Regions from separate parts of the Kitasatospora sp. NPDC048715 genome, predicted to be linked through region 3. Evidence: riboswitches for the same ligand, from Rfam matches in the RefSeq annotation. Region 3 holds a riboswitch; each other region holds the start of a gene.

Region 1 (7,680 bases), on a different contig from region 3:
GGGTAGTCGACGCTGGTGTGCTCGGGGCTGAGCAGGTACGGGCGCCGCAGCCGCAGGGCCATCGCGGCGGGCAGCTCCCCGGCCGGATCGACCACGCCGTAGCGCTCGTGCGCCCAGTCCGGCAGCCCGTGCGAGGCGGTCAGCCGGAGCATCCCGGCGGAGTCCAGCAGGTACAGCGCGGACCCCTCGCCGGTGATCCAGCTCGGGCCCTCGGCCAGTACGGTGCCGAGCAGCTCGGCGGCGCTGGTGCAGCCGAGCAGCAGGCGCACGCAGCGCATCGCACTGCGCGCGGTCGGACTGTCGGCGGGCTCCAGGGGCACTGACCCTTAATACCCCATTTCCCCAAGCGGTGAATGGTTCCTCAAGAGGTGAACGGGGACCGGGCCGTCGCACCGGCACCGGCACCGGCACCGGAGAGGTGGCCGTCCGTGCCGGCCTCCTACGCGGGCCAGGCGCGGAGGCCGGTGGTGAGGGTGGCGATGAGGCGGTCGTGGGTGGTGGCGAGGTCCTCGGCCAGCCGGAAGCCGCCGGCGGTGGTGAGGGAGGCGAAGCCGTGGGCGAGGGAGCGGACGGTGCGGGCGGCGTGGATCGCCTCGGAACCTTCGAGGCCGTACTCCCGCAGGACGGCGATGATCACGCCGACGAGCCGGGCGCCCGCGCGGGCCAGGTCGTCGTCGGGCTGCGGGGCCTGGGGGAGGGCGTTGTAGCGGTGCGGGTGCGCGGTGGCGTACGCGTGGTAGGCACGCAGCACGGCGGCGACGGCGTCGTCCCCGCTGCGCCCGACGGCCGCCTCGGCCAGCCGGTCGGCCAGGTCCCCGGTGACCCGTACGGCGATCAGCAGCCGCAGTTCGGCGAGGCCGCCGCTGACGTGCTTGTACAGCGAGGGGGTGGCGACCCCGGCCCGGGCGGCGACGGAGGCCAGCGTGAGGGCCTCGGCGCCCTGCTCGTCGATGAGGGCGAGGGCGTGGTCGACGACCTGGTCGGGGGTCAGTCCTACGCGGGGCATGGGTTCGGGCTCTCCGTACGGATGACGTCGGGTGGATCGGGCGGGGTCGGGCAGGAACGGGCGGCGGGGCCGGGCGGGGCTCAGCCGAGCTCGGCGAGGAACGGCAGCAGGGCGTAGGCGGTGGCCGCCGGGTTGTCGGCCATCGGGTAGTGCCCGGACCCCTCGATCATCACCTTGCGCGCGCCGAGCGCGGCGGCCTGCCGGTCGGCGACGAGCTCCGGCTTCGGGAAGTCGGGGTCCTTGCTGCCCATGACCACCAGCGCCGGGCACCGCACCGCGGCCGTCCAGCCGACCGGCGCCGAGTCGCCGTGGACGTACCCGCGGGTGGCGGTCTTGCGCCCCGGGGTGCGCAGCGCGGCGACCAGTCCGTCCACGTACGCGTCGAAGTCGGCGGGCTTGGCGCCCGGGAAGGCCATCCGGCGCAGGTAGAAGCCCCAGGAGGCCGGCCAGTGGACGAGGGCGGCGCCCATCAGGCCCATGACGCCGCGCATCAGGGCGCCCGGCGGCGGGTTCTCGACGAAGGCGTTGAGCAGGACGATCCCGGCGACCCGCTCGGGCGCGTCCCCGGCGGCCCTGACGACGGTCGCCCCGGTGTAGGAGTTCCCGGCGAGGACGGCGCGCTCGATGCCGAGGTGGTCGAGCAGGGCGAGGACGTCGCCGGCGATCGCGGCCGGGCCGTAGTCGTCCCACTCGACGGAGGACTCGCCGAAGCCCCGCAGGTCCACGGTGACGACGCGGTGGCCGGCGGCGACGAGCAGCGGGCGCAGGTGCCGGTAGGCGGCCCGGCTGTCGAGCATGCCCGGGAGCAGGACGACGGGGGTGCCGTCGCCCCGCCGGGTGTCGTCGAAGGCGATCCGGCCGCCGGGAACGGTCAGGTACTGGGTGCTCGGGGTGATGGTGCCGTTCATGGGGTCCTCCTCGGGCCGCCGGTGCGGGACATCGGCGTGCGGGCCGATAGCCATAAAGCTAAGGCTAATAGCCTTAGCTGTCAAGCGAACGGCCGGGTGAGGGGTGGAGCGGGAGGAGCGGGTGGAGAGAGGAAGGGGCGATCAGACTCCCTCCACCTTGAACGGGTCGTGCTCGCTGAGCAGCTTCTCCAGCCTGGCCTGGTCCACCCGGGTGACCATCTCGTTGGACTCCTGCCGGTCCCGGATCACCTTCGCCAGGGTGAACGCCGAGGTGACGGTGTAGAGGAGGCCGATCCCGAGGAAGGCCCTGGTCCACCCGCCGACCGGCAGGTAGGCGATCCCGACGGCGAGGGCGACGCCCGACAGGGCGAAGGAGAGGACGGCCTGGATGTGGTACGCGGCCGTGGTGCGGGTCTGCATCGATGTGCTCATGGCGCCAGGATGTGGCCGCCCGGCCGGGGCGCACATGAGTAGGAGTACTCAGATGGGGCCGTGCGCGAGGGGGGTGTTCGCCGGTGTCGTTCGTTGACGTCCGATCACTTTGCCCTAGGCTGCTCCGAACGGATGGCTTGGAATCAGAGCCTCCTAGGATTAACGTTTGATAACGCAGCGCGGTTGTCAACGCCGTACCCAGACGGCACCGTGCGCCGTCGCCTAATCCCGCCGACCCGCCTCCGGGCAGGTCAGGGAGCCGGGGAACCATGTTCCTTGGGGTGAATCGGCGGGGCTCCGGCCCAGCCGTAGGAGACCTTCCTGCTCCGAACCCGTCAGCTAACCCGGTAGGCGCGAAGGAAGGAAAGGAGCGCGCCTCCGTGGCGTCGACGCACACCCCGGCACACCCGGCCGGCTTCGCAGCCGGTACCCAGCTCCTCGACCACCCCGGCACGGACGGCCCCGAGGCCTTCGGCCCGGAGGACTTCCCCGCGGAGGTCGAGACCAACCGCCACCGGATGCCGCGTCAGACCCGCGGAGCCTCCCCACTGCTCGGCGTCACCGCCGTCGCCGCCACCCTGGGCGCCACCGGCTTCGCCTCGGCGACCCCGGCCGCCGCCCCCGCCGTCGAGGCCCCGGACGAGACCCCGGTCGCCCTCTCCGCCGACCCCGGCCTCGCGCTCGCCGCCCGCATCCAGCACCAGGCCGACAGCCAGCGCACCGCCGCCGAGGAGACCGCCCGGCTCCAGGCCGCGCAGGAGGCGGAGGCCAAGGCCGTCGCCAAGGAGGCCGAGGCCAAGCGCGCCGCCGAGGAGGCCGAGCGGGTCAAGGCCGCCGCCCTCACCCTCCCGGTGAAGGACTACCGGCTCTCCGCCCACTACGGCCAGAGCGCCCGCTACTGGGCCAACCTGCACACCGGCCTGGACTTCGCCGCCGACACCGGCACCCCGGTCTACGCGCTCGGCCAGGGCACCATCACCTCGGCCGGCTGGGCCGGCTCGTACGGCTACCGGATCGTCGAGACCCTGCCCGACGGCACCGAGATCTGGTACTGCCACCTCTCCTCGATCACCAAGGGCTCCGGCAAGGTCGCCCCCGGCCAGCAGATCGGCAAGGTCGGCGCGACCGGCAACGTCACCGGGCCGCACCTGCACATGGAGGTCCGCCCCGGCGGCGGCGCCCCGGTCGACCCGGAGCCCTGGCTCCAGCAGCGCGGCCTCAACCCCTGACCCGCGCGAGAAACCCGACGCACCCGCGAGAAACCCGACGCACCCGCGAGAGGCCCGCGCACCCGCGCGAGAGAACCCGACGCGCACGCGAGAAGGCCCCGGCCCGGAGCAGCCGCTCCGGGCCGGGGCCTTCGTGCGAGGTCTCACTCCTCGGCGGGCAGCTGCGCCAGGTACGCCTCGATCTCCTCCTGGCCCGGCTCCGGCGCCAGCTCCGGGAACTCCGTCACCAGCAGCCGGGGCAGTCCCGGCACCGTCCACCCGCCGAACAGGTCGAGCGCCGCGTCGACCGCCGCCTCCTCGAACTGCCCGAAGTCCCCGGCCAGTTCGTCCGGCATCGGCCGCCCCTGCGCGGTCAGCTCGGCCAGGTTGCGGTAGCTGCGCCGCATCAGGCCCTGCTCCAGCAGCCGCCGGGCGCCGTCGGTGGCCATGCCGACCGACAGCACCCGGCCCGGGCCCCAGCCCTGTTCGTCCGGCTCGTCCAGCCAGCCGGCCGGCACCAGCGCCTCGTACGCGGCCAGCCGGTCCTCCTCCGCGAGCTCCGCGAAGCCGGCCAGCCAGTCCCGCACCGCCGCCCCGTCCGTGACGTCCACCCCGTACGCGTGCAGCAGCACCGCGTACAGCCGGGGCCAGGTCACCAGGTCGGCGCGGCGCAGCAGCCCGGCCGCGACCTCGCCCTGCCACTCGGCCTCCTCGTGCAGCCGCTCCTGGCGCTTGGCGTTCAGCCGCCGGGCCGCCCGCTGGTGGTCGATCAGCAGCCGGACGGCGTCGCCGTAGGCGAGCGGGTCCTCCTCGGGTGCGGGTTGGACGTACAGGTGGAGCCGCTCGTACAGCAGGTGCTCCACCGCGTCGGAGGTCAGTTCCGGCCAGCCGTCGTGCATCCTGCCGTCGCCCAGCTCCAGCAGCGCCAGCACCGCGCGCAGCGGCGCCTCGGCCACCGGCGCGCGGTCCTGCCCGGCCGCCCAGGCGAGCAGGTCGGCGGCCTTGGTGCGGGGGGCGAGCCGCAGGTCTTCGTCGTTCATAGTCCGAACGGTAGCCGCCGGGCGGGGATAGGGTCGGCAGCCATGGTCCCCGTACGACTCACCGGCCCGCGACTGGCCGTCCGCGAGTACCACCTCACCGAGGGCGACGTGGACGCGCTGCACGCGCTGTTCGGCGACCCGGAGGTCACCCGCCACCTGCCCTTCGGGCCGAGCGGCCGGGAGGACTGCGCCGACCAGATCGAGCTCTACCTGGAGGAGGCGATGGCCGAGGAGCGGGACACCTACCGGCTCGCCGTCACCAGGCTCGCCGACGCCGAGGAGCCGGCGGACGCGACGCCGATCGGGCAGGCCTCGCTCACCCTGGACGGGCACCGCGCCGCTCAGCTCGGGTGCGTGCTGGCCCGCGGGTCCTGGGGCCGCGGCTACGCGGGCGAGACCGTCGGCCTGCTCTGCGACTTCGCCTTCGGCGCCCTGGACCTGCACCGGCTGGCCGCCCGGGTCGCCGTGGACAACGCCGCCTCCGTGAAGGTGCTCACCGGGCTGGGCTTCCGGCTGGAGGGCCGGCTGCGGCACGACGCGTTCAAGGACGGCGTCTGGTCCGACTCGTACCTCTATGCGCTGCTCGCCGACGAGTGGCCGGGGGCGGGCACGCGGGGGCGGACGACCGGCTGACCGCCCGGGCCACGGACCACCGCTCGCTCCCACCGGCTCGCCCCCCTCCAGCGGCCACCCGGTGGAGGGGGGTTAACCCCACCCCGGATCCGCCAGGCCTCCGGATCCCGGCCGGCCGGCGCGTCCACCAGACTGGAGCCTGTCAGCGGGACGAACGACCGACAGTACGAGGGGCCGGGGGCCGGGAGCATGAGCAGCAGCCGCAGCATGGAGGACCGGGAGTGGGACGTCCTGGGCGGTCACGGTGACGACCCGCGCCCGGCCCGGGTCCGCCGGACCGAGCGGCGGCCGGCCGTGTGGCGGGCGCCGTTCTCCGCGTACTACTACCGCGAGGTCGGTTACGCGCTCAGCGGCCTGCCGGTGGCGATCGTCGGCTTCGTCGTCTCGATCACCCTGTTCTGCCTCGGCGTCGGTACCTTCGTCACCGTCATCGGTCTGCCCGTGCTGGGCGCCCTGACCAGCGTCGCCCGCGGTTTCGGCCGGCTGGAGCGGGCCCGGGTGCGCGGCATGCTGGCCCTGGACGTCCCCGGCCCGGCGCCGGTGCGCCGGGTCCGCCAGGGCAGCTGGGGCGCGGTCACCGCGCGGCTCGCGGACGGGGCCGGCTGGAAGGCCGTGCTGTACCAGGTGGTGATGTTCCCCTGGGCGGTGCTCAGCTTCGTGGTGACGCTGGTGTTCCTGGTGCTCGGCTGGGCGCTGGCGCTCTACCCCGTGTACCACTGGGTCTTCCCGACGTACACCTCCTGGAAGGGGTACCGGTTGTTCGACTTCCACGACAGCCACGGCATCCGGCACGTGTACGACGTCCAGTCGCCCTGGCAGATCGCCGGGCTCTCGCTCCTCGGCGTGCTGCTGATCCTCCTCACCACGCAGCTGGTCCGCGGCCTGACCAACGTCAACCGGGTCGCCGCCCAGGGCCTGCTCGGCCGCTGACCGGCCGGCCCCGGCCGAGGAACCCGCCCGCGCCCCGCCCGCACCCCGGACGCCTCCGGATGCGGGCGGGGCCGTCGCGTGTTCGGATGGCCGGGTGGCCGCCGTCGGCATTCCCGCCGTTCCCCCGGGCGTCCTGGTCACCTCCCGGCCGCTGGACGAGTACTGCGCCCTGTTCGGCCTCACCCGGGCCCGGCTCGCCGCCCTGCCCGGCCCGGTGCTGGACTGCCCCGGCGGCGCGGCCGGCCTGGCCGCCGAGGCGCGCGGGCTGGGCTGCCGGGTGATCGCCGTCGATCCGGCGTACGCGCTGCCGCTGCCGGCGGTCGCGACCGCCGCGGTGGCCGCCCGGGCGGCGATGGCCGCCGCGATGGCCGACCGCCCGCAGCTCTACCCCTCGCCCCGCCCGTACCGCGCCGAGCGCTATCTGCGCAGCTGGGACCGCGCCCGCCTGCTGTTCGCCGCCGACTCGGCCGCCCACCCGCAGCAGTACGTGGCCGCCGCGCTGCCCCGGCTGCCCTTCGCGGACGGCGCCTTCGCCCTCACCCTGAGCGGCTACCTGCTCTTCGCCTACCCCGAACTCTTCGGCCCCGAAAGCCAGTTGGCGGCGTTGACCGAGCTGGTCCGGGTCACTTCCCCGGACGGCGAGGTCCGGGTCCAGCCGCTGCACGACGGGTACGGCCGGCGCTGCGGCCACCTCGGCCCGCTGCGGTACGCGCTCGGCGAGCGCCGGATCGGCAGCGAGGTCCGCCGCTACCCCGGGCCGCTGGGCGGCCGACCCCGGCGGGTCCTGGTGCTGCGGGCCGCCGACCACCGCCGCCGCCGGGCGCTCCGGCCATCCGTCATGTAATAGTCGCTGTCAGGGGTCACTCCTATACTCACCCGCATGACCGACACGACGATCCGGCGCGCCGACGAGACCGACGCCGACCGGCTCACCGAACTGATCCACGCCTCCTCCGCCTACCACGGCGAGTACGCGCCGATGATCGAGGGCTACCGGGTGACGCCCGAGTACCTCGCCCGCCACGAGGTGTTCCTCGCCGCCGACCCGGCCACCGGCCGGCTGCTCGGCTTCTACGGGCTGATCCGCGAACCGGCCGAACTGGACCTGATGTTCGTCGCCGACGAGGCCCAGGGGCTCGGCACCGGCCGCGCGCTGATCGCGCACATGCTGGAACTCGCCCGCGGAACCGGGATCGCCGCCGTGCGGGTCGTCTCCAACCCGCCCGCCGAGCGCTTCTACCTGCGGGTGGGCGCCGAACGCGTCGGCACCTGCCCCGCGCGCGGGAGGATCACCTGGGACCGTCCCGAACTGCGCTTCACCGTCCCGGAGTTCACCGGCTAGAGGTCCCTTCGGCCGACGGTCCGCCCGGTCCGTCCGGTCCGCCCGGCTGGGCCGGCACCACCGGGGCGGCCTGCGGCCCGGCCGGCGCCGGCCGCTCCGGCACGAGGGCCGGCGCCGGGAGCCGGGAGAGGATCTTCTCCGCCAGCCAACTGCGGTCCGACCCGTACGGAATGCCCCGCGG
Region 2 (7,680 bases), on a different contig from region 3:
GGATGAAGTTCCCCGGGCACAAGCCGCTGATGTGGTCGCTGCTGGTCACCCAGATGTTCCCGATCGCGGTGCTGATCGTGCCGATGTACACGATGCTCTCCGAACTCGGCCTGCTGGACAGCTACACCGGCCTGATCCTGGTCTACTCGACCACCACCGTGCCGTACTGCGCCTGGCTGCTGAAGGGCTACTTCGACACCATCCCGGTGGAGATCGACGAGGCCGGCCGGGTCGACGGGCTCAGCCCGTTCGGCACCTTCTGGCGGCTGGTGCTGCCGCTCGCCCGCCCGGGCCTGGCGGTGGCGGCCTTCTACTCCTTCCTCACCTACTGGGCCGAGGTGCCGTTCGCCTCCACGTTCATGCTCAGCTCCGACAAGTACACGTTGGCCGTGGGCCTCCAGACCTTCGTCAGCGAGCACGACGCCCAGTGGAACCTGATGGCCGCGACCGCCGTGCTGATCGCGATCCCGTCCGCGGCCTTCTTCTACCTGGTGCAGCGCCACCTGGTCACCGGCCTGACCGCCGGTGCCTCCAAGTCGTAACGGGCCGCCACGTCGTCGCGCGCCACCACGTCGTCACAGGACCGCACGCCGTCGCAAGACCGCACGCCGTCACAGGACCGCAGCTCGTCGCGCGCCTCCACGTCCCAGCGCCTTCCGCTCCTCTAGTCCCCAAGGGATACCGTCCATGACCCAGAACCTGGCCGACACCTCCCGGCCTGCCGCCGACACCGCTCACGAGGCGAACGTCAGCGCGTCCAGAGGCTGGTGGCGGGACGCGGTCATCTACCAGGTGTACCCGCGCAGCTTCGCCGACTCCAACGGCGACGGCATGGGTGACCTGCCCGGAATCCGCAGCCGCCTGCCCTACCTGCGCGACCTCGGCGTGGACGCGGTCTGGCTCTCGCCGTTCTACGCCTCGCCGCAGGCGGACGCCGGCTACGACGTGGCCGACTACCGCGCGGTGGACCCGATGTTCGGCACCCTGCTGGACGCCGACGCCCTGATCCGGGACGCCCACGACCTGGGTCTGCGGATCATCGTCGACCTCGTCCCCAACCACTCCTCGGACCAGCACGAGTGGTTCCAGCGCGCCCTGCGCGAGGGCCCCGGCTCCCCGCTGCGCGAGCGCTACCACTTCCGCCCCGGCAAGGGCGAGCAGGGCGAACTGCCGCCCAACGACTGGGAGTCCATCTTCGGCGGCCCGGCCTGGACCCGCAGCGAGAACCCGGACGGCACCCCCGGCGACTGGTACCTGCACCTGTTCGCCCCGGAGCAGCCCGACTTCAACTGGGAGAACCCGGCCGTCGCCGACGAGTTCCGCTCGATCCTGCGGTTCTGGCTCGACATGGGCGTGGACGGCTTCCGCATCGACGTCGCCCACGGCCTGGTCAAGGCCCCCGGCCTGCCCGACCTCGGCGGCGCCGACCAGCTCAAGCTGCTCGGCAACGACGTCATGCCGTTCTTCGACCAGGACGGCGTGCACGAGATCTACCGCAGCTGGCGCAAGATCCTCGACGAGTACCCGGGGCAGCGGATCGGCGTCGCCGAGGCGTGGACCCCGACCGTCCAGCGCACCGCCAACTACGTCCGCCCCGACGAGCTGCACCAGGCCTTCAACTTCCAGTACCTGGGCACTGGTTGGGACGCCACCGCGCTGCGCGAGGTGATCGACCTCTCGCTCGACTCGATGCGCCCGGTCGACGCCCCCACCACCTGGGTGCTCTCCAACCACGACGTCACCCGGCACGCCACCCGGTTCGCCAACGAGCCCGGCCTCGGCACCCAGATCCGCACCCCCGGCGACCGCGAGCTCGGCCTGCGCCGCGCCCGCGCCGCCACCCTGCTGATGCTCGCGCTGCCCGGCTCGGCCTACGTCTACCAGGGCGAGGAGCTCGGCCTGCCGGACGTCACCGACCTGCCCGACGAGGTCCGCCAGGACCCGTCCTTCTTCCGTCAGGCCGGCCAGGACGGCTACCGCGACGGCTGCCGCGTCCCGATCCCGTGGTCCGGCACCGAGGCCCCGTACGGCTTCGGGCCGGTGGCCGGCGGGCCGTCCTGGCTGCCCCAGCCGGCCGAGTGGGCCGGGCTGAGCGTCGAGGCGCAGACCGGCGACCCGACCTCCACCCTGGAGCTCTACCGCAGCGCGCTGGCCGTCCGCCGGGCGCAGCCCGACCTCGGCGCCGGCACCGGAGTCGAGTGGCTGGAGAGCCCCGAGGGCACCCTGGCGTTCCGTCGCGGCGCCTTCGTCTGCACCGTGAACACCACCGGCGAACCGGTGCGGATCGCCGCCCCGGGCACGCTGCTGCTGGGCTCGGCCGACCTCGTGGTGGACGGCGGCGAGACGGTGCTCGCTCCGGACAGCACCGGCTGGTGGGCGGTCTGACGTGGTTGGAATAGGCTCTGGGACCGTGACTACGGCGCGACTCTCAGACATCGCGGCGCAGGCGGGGGTCAGCGAAGCCACCGTCTCCCGCGTGCTCAACGGCAAGGCGAACGTTTCCGCCGCCACCCGGCAGACCGTGCTGGCGGCGCTCGACGTGCTCGGGTACGAGCGGCCGACCCGTCTTCGCCAGCGCAGCGCCGGGCTGATCGGTCTGATCACGCCCGAGCTGAGCAACCCGATCTTCCCCGCGCTGGCCCAGGTGATCGAGCAGGTGCTCAGCCGGCACGGCTACACGCCGGTGCTGTGCACCCAGACTCCGGGCGGGTCCACCGAGGACGAACTGGTGGAGATGCTGGTGGACCGGGGCGTGGCGGGCATCGTCTTCGTCTCCGGGCTGCACGCCGACACCACCGCCGACCACGACCGCTACGCCCGGCTGGCCGGGCGCGGGGTGCCGTTCGTGCTGATCAACGGCTACAGCGAGAAGATCGACGCGCCGTTCATCTCGCCGGACGACCGGGCCGCGATGTGGATGGCCGTCCAGCACCTGGCCGAACTCGGGCACGAGCGGATCGGGCTGGCCGTCGGTCAGCGCCGGTACGTGCCGGTGCTGCGCAAGATCGAGGGCTTCACGGCCGCGCTGCGCGAGGTGCTCGGACTCTCCCGGGAGGAGGCCGACGACCTCGTCCACCACACGCTGTTCAGCGTGGAGGGCGGGCACGCGGCGGCCGGCGCGCTGCTCGACAAGGGCTGCACGGCGATCGTCTGCGGGAGCGACATGATGGCGCTCGGGGCGATCCGGGCGGTGCGGCAGCGCGGGCTGTCGGTGCCGCAGGACGTGTCGGTGGTCGGCTTCGACGACTCGCCGCTGATCGCCTTCACCGAGCCGCCGTTGACCACGATCCGCCAGCCGGTCGAGGCGATGGCCACGGCGGCGGTCGACGCGCTGCTGGAGGAGGTCGGCGGAAACGCGGCCCAGCGCGGCGAGTTCATGTTCCAGCCGGAGCTGGTGATGCGCGGGTCCACCGGGGCCTGCGCGCGCTGAACCCCGGCCGTCACGGCCGACGGAAGGGCCCCGGAGGGCGGTTGCTCCCCGGGGCCCTTCGGCGTGCGTGCGTGCGGTCGGCCGCCCGGGCCGTCGGGCGGTCAGCCCTCCTGGGCGGTGGGGCGGTCGACGGTCGGTCGGTGCCCGTCGGCCGCCTCGCCGGTACGGGTCTCGGTACGGCGGCCGCGGGCCAGGTAGTCGCGCAGGACCAGTTCGACGGCGTCCTGCGGGTTCTTGGTGCCGGAGAGCAACATCGCGTCGATCGCGAGGTTCGCGTCGAGGGTGACGGTGACCTGGGCCATGTGACTCCTCCTCGGGTGCAGAGCAGCAGCATGCCCGTTGGGGCGGGGATTCACCACGGGGATTCGTCGTGGTGATTCAGCAGGGGCTTCGCCATGGGGATTCGCCGTGGGGATTCAGCACGGAGCTTCACCGCGGGGATTTGCCACGAGGTACGGCCGGAGGCATGCCGGAACCCCCGGGGAGGAGCGACCAGACTCTCCCCGGGGGCGTGGGCGGTCAACGTTCGGACGACAGCTGACAGATGATGAAATCTGTTATCTGTTATCTGTCAGCTGTTATCCGTCGTCCGCCGTCCGTCAGCTGTTCGCCGTTCTCAGACCCGGCCGGCGAAGTCCGGGGCCCAGTTGGCGATGCTCTGCTCGCGGACGCCCGAGCTCGGGTTGGCGGCCTCGACGTACTTGCCGTTGCCGACGTAGATCGCGACGTGGTAGACGCCGGAGTCCTTGCCGTTGTTGGACCAGAACAGCAGGTCGCCCGGCTGGAGGCTGTCCAGCGAGACGTGGGTGCTGGCGGCGGCCTGGTCGGCGGCGACGCGCGGGACGGAGACGCCCGCGGCGCGCAGCGCGGCCTGGGTCAGGCCGGAGCAGTCCCAGCCACCGTTGCCGGTGCCGCCGTAGACGTACGCCTGACCGACCTTCGACTCGGCGAAGGAGACCGCGGCGGCCATGCTGCCGGTGGCGGCCGGAGCCTGGGTCTGGGTCTGGGCCGGAGCCTGGGTCTGCGGAGCGGGCTTGGCGGCCGGCTTGGTGGACGGCTTGGCGGCCGGGGTCTGGGCCTGCGCGGTCGGCTGGGCGTTCACGGCACCGCCGTTCGCGGACTGGCCGGACTTCTGCGAGCGGTCGAACCAGGTGAAGTCCGAGCCGGACTTGCCGGTGGCGGACTGGCCGGCCTGGGCCTGGCCGTTGCCGCCGAAGGACAGCTGCTGGCCCGGGTAGATGCTGTCCGGACCCTCGGTCAGGGTGCCGCGGTTGAGCTCGTACAGCCGCTGCCAGCCGCCCTGCACCTTGTGCTGGTCGGCGATCGCGGACAGCCAGTCGCCCTCGACCACGGTGTAGTCGCCGTTCTGGGCCTGCTGCTGGCGCTTCTGGACCCAGTCGCTCCGGTTTCCGGAGGCGGTGGAGTCGGTGCTGGCCTGCGTGCCGTCCTGGGCGGGCGCGGCGGGCGCGGTGGGCGCGGCGGGCTTGGCGGCCGGGGCCTGGGTCTGCGGAGCGGGCTTGGCGGCCGGGGCGGCCGGCTTGGCGCTCTGCGCGGGCTGCGCGGGCTTGGCGGTGGTCGAGCCGGCGGTGGAGCCCGCCGAGGTGTCGACGGCGGCCGCGGCGCCGCCCTTGGTGAGGCCGGCCTGGACCGAGCACACCGGCCAGGCGCCGGGGCCCTGCGAGGCGAGGACCTTCTCGGCGACGGCGATCTGCTGGTCCTTGGTGGCCAGGTCGGCGCGCGCCGCGAAGGCGGTGCCGCCGAAGGCGGACCAGGTGCTGGAGGTGAACTGGAGGCCGCCGTAGAAGCCGTTGCCGGTGTTGATGCTCCAGTTGCCGCCGCTCTCGCACTGGGCGACCTTGTCCCAGGTGGCGACGGTGGCGGCGGAGGCGGTGCCGGAGGCGATGCAGGGGACGGTGAGGCCGACGCCCGCGACGCCGAGGGCGGCGATCACGCGACGGGTGCGGCTGGACAGACGAGTGCCGTTGGTGGGCAGCATGAAGACGCGGTCCTCTCCCACGCCTGCGAGGTGAGCTGTCGGATTCGGGCTGGAGTTGCCCGGCCGCGCTGTGGGCGCGGCTTCACCCCTAGCCCTGGACCGTTCCGGAGATCGGTCCGGGGCGACTTACCTGTGGGTCCCCCGCTCCTGCCGTGGTGCGATTTCGCGCTGCCAGGACATCCGACGGCAGGACTCGGCGTCGCGGATGAACCGGGTTCGTGTGGTCACGAACGGGGAGCACGTTAATCAGACTTAAGTTCAAACTGCAAATGGCTGTGATGCGCATCACGGTTTAGTGGGAACTGCCAAAATTGCCGCTCTCCATGATCGTAAATGATCGTTTTCAAGCAACCCTGTTGTGGAAGCCCACAACTGGCAGCACTTCAGAAGTGGTGTGACGGCGCGTCGAATCGCGGGCCGGAGCGCCCCGGCGGATGATGCGGCGGCTGTGATGCGAGCGCCCGCGACCGCGTTTCCTATTTCCTTTCAAAAAGGCCAGAACGGACATTCCACTTCGCCGCCGTCCGACTTCCGCGCGGGACGGCCATGGGCGGGCGGAGCAAAACCGAAGGGCCCGGAACGCATGCCGTTCCGGGCCCTTCGGAGCGCGCGAACCGGCGCGCGACGTCGACTACCGCCCTGCGGGCCCCTGGGAGGCCGCGTGGGCGCCGCGGACGCCCTCCAGGGCCCCCTCGGCCTCGGCGGCGGCCGCCGCCTCCGCCTCGGCCCGTGCCAGGTCCTCCGGGGACGGCGCGGGCAGCGCCGCCAGGTAGGTGGAGGCGATCAGCTGGCCGACCGACGGGTACGAGCCCAGCGGCGCGGCCGACGGGCAGCCGGTCTCCTCGGCGGCGGTGGCGAGCAGCTCGGAGTCCGCCTCCGGGCCGATCACCAGCGGGGCCAGCGCCGGGCGCTGCGAGCCGGTGTCCCTGAGGTGGTTGACGGCCGCGGCCACCGAGCCGGGCACGTCGAGCGCGGCGGCGACGACCGGCACGGCCAGTCGGGCGGCCAGCAGCACGCCGGTGATGCCGGCCGCCGCGGCCGCGTCCTCGCCGCCGACGGTGGTCAGCACCACGCCGTCCGCGGCGGTCGCGATGGCGAACAGCCGGGCGCGGTCGGCCCGGGCCAGCCCGGCCTCGGACAGCCGGACGTGCACGGCCTCGGCCAGCAGCGGGTGCGGGCCCAGCGGGTCGGTGACGGGCGCGCCGTACTCGGCGGCGAGCGCGTGAAGCTCGGTCAGGAAGGTGTGCGGGCCGGGCACCAGCGGCACCAGGACGGGCGTCGGCAGCCCGGCCTCGGCCGCCATGGCCAGCAGCTCGGCCACGGTGCGGTCCTCGCCGCCCGCGCCCTCGCCGCCGTTGCCGGGCAGGTAGCCGACCGCGGTCCGGACGCCGTTCTGCTCGGTGCGGACGATCGAGAGCAACTCCTCGACGACCGAGCGGGACTCGGGCCCGGCGGTCGCGGGCACGGCGAGCACCAGGGCCGGGGCGCCGGCCGGGATCTCGGGGCGCTCGGGACGACGGTGGCGCCCCCGCGCACGGGAGCCTGGAGTACGGACGGGCAGTGGCGCGCCCGGGATGGCTGCGGTGCTCATGCCGGAGATCGTAGGACATCTGCCCGTCCGGCTTGCAGTCGGCTGCCGAGTGGGTTTCACGCGGTCGCGGTCCGGAGCCCGGTGCGTCTCCGGCGCCGGTCCGGGCACTTTGCCTACAATCCGGACATTCCGCTCCCAATCCCCGCGCGACCGCCGGTGGTTGCCTCGACGCGACCCGAGGGGGCCGGCGTTGCACCTGGGGCGCGTGAGATGTCTCACAGCATGAGGATGGTTTGACGGAGGGTCACGGGGGTGCGACTCCCGGCATTCGAAGATCAACATTCAGCGGGGAGGCGCTCACGGCCGGTTATCGCGCGCCCGACGATTCATCGGCTATGTCCGTTTACGTACCGTCAGGAGAAGGGTCCGTGAAGAGTTCGCGGCTGCGGACAAAAGGCCACGTGCACCTGCAACGTCCCGTGCTGATGCACGTGCACTGCAGCTATCATCGCGTCAAGTGAGGCGTTGTGCCGGACCGGTACGGGGCCGGTCCGTTCGTTTCGACGGTGCCGGGGGCGCCGCGCTGGACGACAACTCCGGAAGCTCTTCGGGAGATTTCTATGCACGACTCGCAGGACACGCACGGCTCGTACGACACCTACAACGGGATGGCCGCCGCCGATCTCCAGGGGGTGGTCTGGCAGAAGAGCCGGCACAGCAACT
Region 3 (7,680 bases):
TTCGACGCGGGCGAGGACGAGGGCGAGCTCTACCTCGTCATGCAGCGCATCCCCGGGGTCAGCCTGGCCGACCTCATCGCCGAGGACGCGCCCTTCCCGATCGAACGCGCGGCGGCCGTCGCCGCCCAGCTGTGCACCGCGCTGGCCGCCGTCCACGCCATCCCGGTGGTCCACCGCGACCTCAAGCCGAGCAACGTCATGGTCCGCGAGGACGGCCGGACCGTCCTGCTCGACCTCGGCATCGCCACCGCCCTCGACACCGAGACCACCCGGCTGACCCTCACCGGCGTGCCCGTCGGCAGCCCCTCCTACATGGCCCCCGAACAGGCCCTCGCCGCCACCACCGACCCGCGCAGCGACCTCTACGCGCTCGGCTGCCTGCTGCACGAGATGCTCGTCGGCGAGGAGCCGTTCCGGGCCCCCACCGCACTCGGCGTCCTGCGCCGACACGTCGACGAACCACCCGTCCCGCTGCGGGAGTTGCGCCCCGACGTGCCGCAGCCGCTGGAACAGCTGGTGCTCGACCTGCTCGCCAAGCAGCCCGCCGACCGCCCCGCCGACGCCCGGAGCGTGTACGCGCGGCTGCTCCCGCTGCTGCCCCCGGCCGACGGTGCCCCGCAGCCCCGCTACACCCCGCTGCCGGACCCGGCCCGCCCCTTCCGCTACCCGCACCAGCCGCAGCCGCCGGCCGCGGCGGCCGCCCCGGCGCCCGTGGTCCGCTCCGAGCCCCGGCCCTTCCTCGTGCCACCCGCCCCCGCGACACCTCCCCCCGTCCCCGCGGAGCCCGACCTCGGCGCCGAGTGCGCCCGGCTCTCCGACCTGGTCGACGCCGGCCGCCACACCGAGGTGCTCGGCCTCGCCGCCCGCCTGCTGCCCCGGGCCGAGGCCGAACTCGGCGCCGCCGCACCCCTGGTGCGCACCATCCGCACCATCTACGCCCGTACCCTCCTGCACGAGGGCCACCCCCAGCAGGCCCTCCCCGAGTACCGCCGCCTCGCCGCCACCGCCGACGGCGGCCCGCACGGCCCCCAGGGCCTCGACCACCGCTACCGCGCCGCCATCTGCCTCGACCGGCTCGGTCACGGCGCCGAGGCCCTCGCCGAGTACCAGGCCCTCCTCACCGCCCACACCGCCCGCCTCGAATCCGGCCTCGACACCGACCCCGAGCGCGCCTACGACCTCCGCGAACGCATCGGCCTCCACCTCGCCGCCACCGGCGACCCCCAGAACGCCTGGCAGTGGCTGCTCCCCCTCCTCCTCGACCGCGAACGCCGCGACGGCCCCCACCACCCCACCGTCCGCCGCCTCCGCCAGTCCCTCTCCACCCTCACCCCCACCTCCACCCCCTGGCCCCCGGCAAAGCACTGACCGGCGGCCACGGCCTCCACCGTCCTGGGGGCCGGGCCTTGGAGGAGCTGACACAAGGCTCGGATGCGTCGGTAGGTGATCACGCAGCAGGCCAGTTCGAGGAAGGCCTCGTGAATGTCGTCGCGGATGTCCCAGCGGATCCGCAGGCGTCGGAAGCCGTGGTTCCGGGCATTGGTCCGCTCGGCGACCCGGCGCACGGCTCCGGGGCCGGAGCCGTGCGGCACGCCCCGGCGGGCGATCACTGGCTTGATGCCGCGCTTCCGCAGCAGGCGGCGGTACTTGTCGAAGTCGTGGCCGCGGTCGGCGAACAGTTGCCGGGGCCGGTGGCGCGGGCGGCCGGTCCAGCTCGCCGGGCGGTGCAGCTCGGTCAGCAGCACCTGGTGGAGGCGGTCCCACGCCCCCGCCTCGTGCCAGTCGCGCAGTCTGCGCCAGCAGGTCATGCCCGAGCCGAAGCCGAGCTCCTGCGGCAGCCACTCCCACTGGATGCCCGGGTGCAGCACGAACAGACATGGGCACCACGCCGTTCTGTTAGCTCCTCGTGGCGCGGATGGGGCCGCGGTGCCGGGCCCGTGCCTCGGCCCCGGCCGCCGCCGGCCGGGCCACTGCGCGGCACTGGTCCCAGGCACCCGGTGCCGGTGCCGCCGTGCCGGCCGGGGCGTGCCGCCCTGCCCGTCCTCGGAGAATCCCCAGTGGCTCCTGCCCTCTTGGAGCCCCGGACATCCCGGGGCGGGCGTGTTCTCCACCGGCCCACATCCGGTGCCCCTATGCGTGTTGGCATCCCGGATCAGGAAGTCGGCCGGGCCGACTTCCAGCGCTCATGCGGGCGGGCGGGGTCCCGCCCCGGGAACGGAGCCCGGGGGCGGGGAACGGGCGGGTGGGGTGGGGGTGCGGGGGTAGGTTCGGGGGGTGACGACGAATGCTGTGCCGACGAAGACTCCGGGCGCGAAGTTGATCCTGCTGACCACCACCCACCGGGTGGCTCCCGGCCTGCTGGCGTGGCCGGCGTGGGAGGCGTTGCGGTCGGCGGGGCGGGTGCTGGTGGGGGATGAGCGGCATCCGCAGGTGCCGGCGGTGCGGCAGGCCGGGGTGGTGGTGGAGGTCGTGCCGGCCGGGTCGGTGCCCGCGTTGGCGCGGCTGCTGACCGGGCAGCCCGCCGGGGCCGGGCCGACGGTGTGGCTGGGCAGTCCGGACGGGGATCCGGGGCTGACCGACGCGCTGGCGAGGCTGGCGGTGGAGCACGCCGGCGAGGTGCCGGAGATCGAGGTGCTGCCCGGCTCGTACGACCTGCCGGGGTCGCGGCTGCTGGACCTGGTGACGGTGATGGACCGGCTGCGCTCCCCGGGCGGCTGCCCCTGGGACGCCGAGCAGACGCACGAGAGCCTGGTGAAGTACCTGGTCGAGGAGGCGTACGAGCTGGTCGAGGCGATCGAGGAGGGGGACCGGGAGGCGCTGCGCGAGGAGTTGGGCGACGTCCTGCTGCAGGTGTTCTTCCACTCCCGGATCGCCGAGGAGCACCCGACCGAGCCGTTCACCGTCGACGACGTGGCCGGGGACATCGTCGAGAAGCTGATGTACCGGCACCCGCACGTGTTCGGGGACGTCGAGGCCGGCGGCGCCGCCGAGGTGGAGGCGAACTGGGAGCAGCTGAAGGCGGCCGAGAAGGCGGACCGCGAGTCGGTGCTGGACGGCGTGCCGGCCGGGCTGCCCGCGCTGGCGTACGCGGCGAAGCTGGTGTCCCGGGTGCGCCGGGCGGGCTTCACGGGGGTGCCGGACGAGTCGTACGAGCTGCCGGTCGAGCTGACCGCCGACTCGGCGGGCAGGCTGCTGCTCGCGGTGGCGCAGCGGGCGCACGACGCCGGGGTGGACGTGGACGCGGCGCTGCGGTCGGCCGCGCGCGGTTACCGGGACGCGGTGCGCGCGGCCGAAGGCCTCAAGCCGACCGGGGAGCCCGACGGGAAGTAGGCGCTCAGGCCGCCGTGGCGGTGTGCTCCTGGCACCGCTGCGGCGGGACGAGTTCGCCGATGGCCTCGCCGACGAGGACGACGAGTTCGGCGAGCCGTTCCAGGTCGAGGTGGTCGGGCAGCTCGGCCAGCGAGATGATCCGCTCGCCGTCCGGGCCGGCCACGGCGAACACGTCGATCGGTCCGAGGTGCTTCTCGGCGGTGTCGACGAGGGCGGCGACGTCGCTGGGGCGGCGGATGTCGCCGCAGACGCCGACGACGGGGCAGCCCGGCCGGTCGAGTTCGGCGGCGAGGTCCTCGGCGATGCCGGCGTACTGGTCGGCGATGAGCATTCCGGAGGCGCCGGCGGCGGCGAACCGGCGGGCGAGTCCCGCGCCCGAACCGCCGTCGAGGACCGCGATGACGACGACTGACCCGCTGACCCGCATGGCCTGCTCCTCCCTGTGGACGACACCGCACCGGCGCCCACGCGTACTGCGGAGGATCGTAGGCACGTCCTGACCCTCCGCAACAGGGATTACCCCGCAGGTGACCAGGCTCACGCCCGCACCGCGGCCAAGAGTCGGCCAAGAGCTGTCCATTGACCGTCCGCGGACAGTCAACGGGCCGTCCATGAACCGTCCATGGGCCGTCCACGGAACATCGGCAGGACGGCCGCGGACCGTCGGCGGGAGGAGCGGCGGCCCGCCGGAGCGGGGCGTGCCCGTCGCACCGGATACGGTCGGTCCATGCCAGCTCAGCCCGACTCCGCCCGGCCCGCCGCCACGCCGTCCGACGCCACCGCCCCGCAGCTGTTCACCTGGGAGTTCGCCTCCGACCCGTACCCCGCCTACGCCTGGCTGCGCGAGCACGCCCCGGTGCACCGCACCACGCTGCCGAGCGGGGTGGAGGCCTGGCTGGTGACCCGGTACGCGGACGCCCGGCAGGCGCTCGCGGACAGCCGGCTGTCGAAGAACCCGGCGCACCACAGCGAGCAGGCGCACCGCACCGGCCGGGTGGGCATCCCGGGGGAGCGGCAGGCGGACCTGATGACCCACCTGCTGAACATCGACCCGCCGGACCACACCCGGCTGCGCCGGCTGGTGTCGAAGGCGTTCACCCCGCGCCGGGTGGCGGAGTTCGAGCCGCGGGTGCAGCAGCTCACCGACCGGCTGATCGACGGCTTCGCGCAGCGCGGTTCGGCGGACCTGATCCACGAGTTCGCCTTCCCGCTCCCCATCTACGCGATCTGCGACCTGCTGGGCGTGCCGGCCGAGGACCAGGACGACTTCCGGGACTGGGCCGGGATGATGGTGCGCCACACGAAGCCGGGCCACGGCGGCGGGCAGCGCGGCGGCGTGGGGCGGGCGGTGAAGCGGATGCGGGCGTACCTGCTGGAGCTGATCCACCGCAAGCGAGCGGACCTCGGGGACGACCTGATCTCGGGCCTGATCCGGGCCAGTGACCACGGTGAGCACCTGACCGAGAACGAGGCCGCGGCGATGGCCTTCATCCTCCTGTTCGCGGGTTTCGAGACCACCGTGAACCTGATCGGCAACGGCACGTACGCCCTGCTGCGCAATCCGGAGCAGCGCCGGTTGCTGCAGGAGTCGGTGGCCCGCGGGGAGAGCGCGCTGCTGGAGACCGGGATCGAGGAACTCCTGCGATACGACGGGCCGGTGGAGATGGCGACCTGGCGGTTCGCGACCCGTCCGCTGACCATCGGCGGGGTGGACATCCCGGTCGGCGACCCGGTGCTGGTGGTGCTCGCCGCGGCGGACCGCGACCCGGCCCGGTTCGCGGCCGAGAACACCCTGGACCTGGCCCGGACGGACAACCCCCACCTGGGCTTCGGGCACGGCATCCACTACTGCATCGGCGCTCCGCTCGCCCGCTTGGAGGGTCGTGCCGCGCTGACCACGCTGCTTTCCCGGCTGCCCGATCTCCGGCTCGCGGAAAACGCGGACGACCTGCGGTGGCGCGGTGGTCTGATCATGCGTGGGCTGCGCGAACTCCCGGTGGAATTCAGTCCGGAGAGCCGTTCCCCGCACGCCTCTCCGCAGACCCCTCCGCACGCTCCTTCGCAGGCCTCTCCGCAGGCCTCTCCGCACGCTCCCGCCACGCCTCCGACGTGCTGAGATCGCCCTGACGGGACGTCGCGAACCACCTGCCGGCGGGGGTGTGAACACCCATCAATCCGGACATAACACCGCCGTTGGTAGGCGATCGAACACGCGCCGTAATTATTGTGTGATATCGACGATATGAGCTTGTGATTGGTCTGATGATCTGTCTACTCTCCCTGGAGTTCGCAGCTGCGGACCTCGTACGCGGAACGCCGAGTCCTGCCCGCCGCGTCACGGGAAACCGACCAGAACCCTGGGCAGGGGCGGGGGAACCAGGTTTGTTGCCGTCTCCCCACGGCTTGGGGTGAAGCCGCCCGAGCGGAATCGTTTCCGCATACGGCGGCCGGGCCACCTCCCGGTCCGAACCCGACAGCTCACCTCGCAGGCGTGCGGAGAGGGACCTCTTCATGCTGTTCGTTGGAACTGGCCGTCACCGTCGTCGCACCCAGGCCGAGAAGGCCATCGCCGTCGCCGGTGTGGCCGGCGTCGGACTCGCGATGCCGCTCCTCACCGCCACCGGTGCCTCCGCCGCCCCCGCCTCCACCTGGGACGCCGTCGCCCAGTGCGAGGCCGGTGGCAACTGGAGCATCAACACCGGCAACGGCTTCTACGGCGGCCTCCAGTTCACCTCCAGCACCTGGAAGGCGTACGGCGGCACCGCCTACGCGCCGCAGGCCAACCAGGCCAGCAAGGCCCAGCAGATCTCGGTCGCCGAGAAGGTGCTGGCCTCGCAGGGCCCGGGTGCCTGGCCGGTCTGCTCCCAGAAGGCCGGTCTGACCAAGGGCGGCGCCCCGGCCGCGGTCGACACCTCCTCGGACGCCAAGCCGCAGTCCGCGCCCAAGCAGCAGACCCCGAAGCCCGCCGCCAAGCCGGCCGAGAAGCCGGTCGCGCAGCAGCCCGCCGCCCAGAAGCAGGCCCCGAAGCAGGCCTCGAAGCCCGCCGCGCAGCCGGTCCAGCAGGCCGCCCCGCAGCAGCAGGCGCAGCCGCAGACCCCGGGCTTCTCCGGCAAGGCCGGCTGGGACGCCGACGCCAAGGTGTACTGGTACCAGAGCAACGGCGCCTGGTACTGGACCAGCCACCAGAGCGTCTACCAGCAGTACGCCGGCCAGGCCGCCGCCCAGCCGCAGTACGCCCCGCAGGCCGCGCAGTCGGCCCCGCAGGCCACCGGCCACGACTACACCGTCCGCGCCGGTGACACCCTGTCGACCATCGCCGCCGCCCAGGGCGTGTCCGGAGGCTGGCACGCGCTGTACGAGCAGAACCACGGCACGGTCGGCGGCGACCCGAACCTGATCATGCCCGGCCAGGTGCTGCACCTCGGCTGAGCCGGCCCGCTCGACGCCTGCCCGCCCGCCGCCGGCCCGCCCGCCGCGCCCGGTGCCGACGCCGCCTCACCCCGCCGTCCGAAGGGGACCGGTCCTACCGGTCCCCTTCGTCCGCATTCGCCCGCTCCGGTGGGACAAGCTGGGACAAGCAGGTGAACTACCGGTGGGTAGTGGGGCCACACGCTGAGACGGGACCGAGGCGGACGTGGCCCCGGGAGCCCGGGCGGTTAGGCTCTGGTCGTAACGACTCCGCAATCGTCCTGCTGACAGCACCACCGTCAGACCGGACCCTGCTTCCGCAAGGAGATGCCTCGTGCCGTCCATCGATGTCGTCGTAGCCCGTGAGATCCTCGACTCCCGCGGCAACCCCACGGTCGAGGTCGAGGTCGGCCTCGACGACGGCAGCACGGGTCGTGCCGCTGTCCCGTCGGGTGCTTCCACCGGTGCCTTCGAGGCGCTGGAGCTGCGTGACGGTGACAAGAACCGCTACTTCGGCAAGGGCGTCGAGAAGGCCGTCCTGGCCGTCATCGAGCAGATCGGCCCGGAGCTGGTCGGCTACGACGCCACCGAGCAGCGCCTGATCGACCAGGCCATGCTGGACCTGGACGCCACCCCGGACAAGTCCTCGCTCGGCGCCAACGCCATCCTGGGCGTCTCGCTGGCCGTCGCGCACGCCGCCTCCGAGGCCAGCGACCTGCCGCTGTTCCGCTACCTGGGCGGCCCGAACGCGCACGTCCTGCCGGTCCCGATGATGAACATCCTCAACGGCGGGTCGCACGCGGACTCCAACGTCGACATCCAGGAGTTCATGATCGCCCCGATCGGCGCGGAGTCCTTCTCCGAGGCCGTCCGCTGGGGCGTCGAGGTCTACCACACGCTCAAGGGCGTGCTGAAGGAGCGCGGCCTGTCCACCGGCCTGGG

The links. Region 3 has a riboswitch for cyclic di-AMP ahead of ACGFSC_RS39780 (transglycosylase family protein). Riboswitches for the same ligand answer to the same signal wherever they lie in the genome.
Region 1: linked by a shared signal. The riboswitch ahead of ACGFSC_RS34640 (M23 family metallopeptidase) and the one ahead of ACGFSC_RS39780 (transglycosylase family protein) in region 3 are both predicted to bind cyclic di-AMP.
Region 2: linked by a shared signal. The riboswitch ahead of ACGFSC_RS22510 (transglycosylase family protein) and the one ahead of ACGFSC_RS39780 (transglycosylase family protein) in region 3 are both predicted to bind cyclic di-AMP.

The regions. Positions count from the first base shown of each region.
Region 1 covers NZ_JBICVH010000021.1:212,124-219,803, forward strand. Annotated here, with positions in the region: gene ACGFSC_RS34620 (SpoIIE family protein phosphatase) at 1-320, opposite strand, end outside; gene ACGFSC_RS34625 (WHG domain-containing protein) at 440-1,006, opposite strand; gene ACGFSC_RS34630 (alpha/beta hydrolase) at 1,087-1,914, opposite strand; gene ACGFSC_RS34635 (YiaA/YiaB family inner membrane protein) at 2,056-2,346, opposite strand; cyclic di-AMP (ydaO/yuaA leader) riboswitch at 2,556-2,714, shown strand; gene ACGFSC_RS34640 (M23 family metallopeptidase) at 2,727-3,575, shown strand; gene ACGFSC_RS34645 (hypothetical protein) at 3,719-4,594, opposite strand; gene ACGFSC_RS34650 (GNAT family protein) at 4,637-5,227, shown strand; gene ACGFSC_RS34655 (sensor domain-containing protein) at 5,417-6,157, shown strand; gene ACGFSC_RS34660 (hypothetical protein) at 6,252-7,001, shown strand; gene ACGFSC_RS34665 (GNAT family N-acetyltransferase) at 7,038-7,499, shown strand; gene ACGFSC_RS34670 (hypothetical protein) at 7,489-7,680, opposite strand, start outside.
Region 2 covers NZ_JBICVH010000011.1:309,494-317,173, forward strand. Annotated here, with positions in the region: gene ACGFSC_RS22490 (carbohydrate ABC transporter permease) at 1-542, shown strand, start outside; gene ACGFSC_RS22495 (glycoside hydrolase family 13 protein) at 688-2,385, shown strand; gene ACGFSC_RS22500 (LacI family DNA-binding transcriptional regulator) at 2,411-3,430, shown strand; gene ACGFSC_RS22505 (hypothetical protein) at 3,532-3,732, opposite strand; gene ACGFSC_RS22510 (transglycosylase family protein) at 4,047-5,447, opposite strand; cyclic di-AMP (ydaO/yuaA leader) riboswitch at 5,434-5,604, opposite strand; gene ACGFSC_RS22515 (hypothetical protein) at 6,058-7,017, opposite strand; gene ACGFSC_RS22520 (DUF397 domain-containing protein) at 7,578-7,680, shown strand, end outside.
Region 3 covers NZ_JBICVH010000028.1:123,562-131,241, forward strand. Annotated here, with positions in the region: gene ACGFSC_RS39755 (serine/threonine-protein kinase) at 1-1,368, shown strand, start outside; partial or broken gene ACGFSC_RS39760 (transposase) at 1,422-1,994, opposite strand; gene ACGFSC_RS39765 (MazG family protein) at 2,275-3,330, shown strand; gene ACGFSC_RS39770 (SDR family NAD(P)-dependent oxidoreductase) at 3,335-3,757, opposite strand; gene ACGFSC_RS39775 (cytochrome P450) at 4,058-5,446, shown strand; cyclic di-AMP (ydaO/yuaA leader) riboswitch at 5,668-5,836, shown strand; gene ACGFSC_RS39780 (transglycosylase family protein) at 5,842-6,759, shown strand; gene eno (phosphopyruvate hydratase) at 7,073-7,680, shown strand, end outside.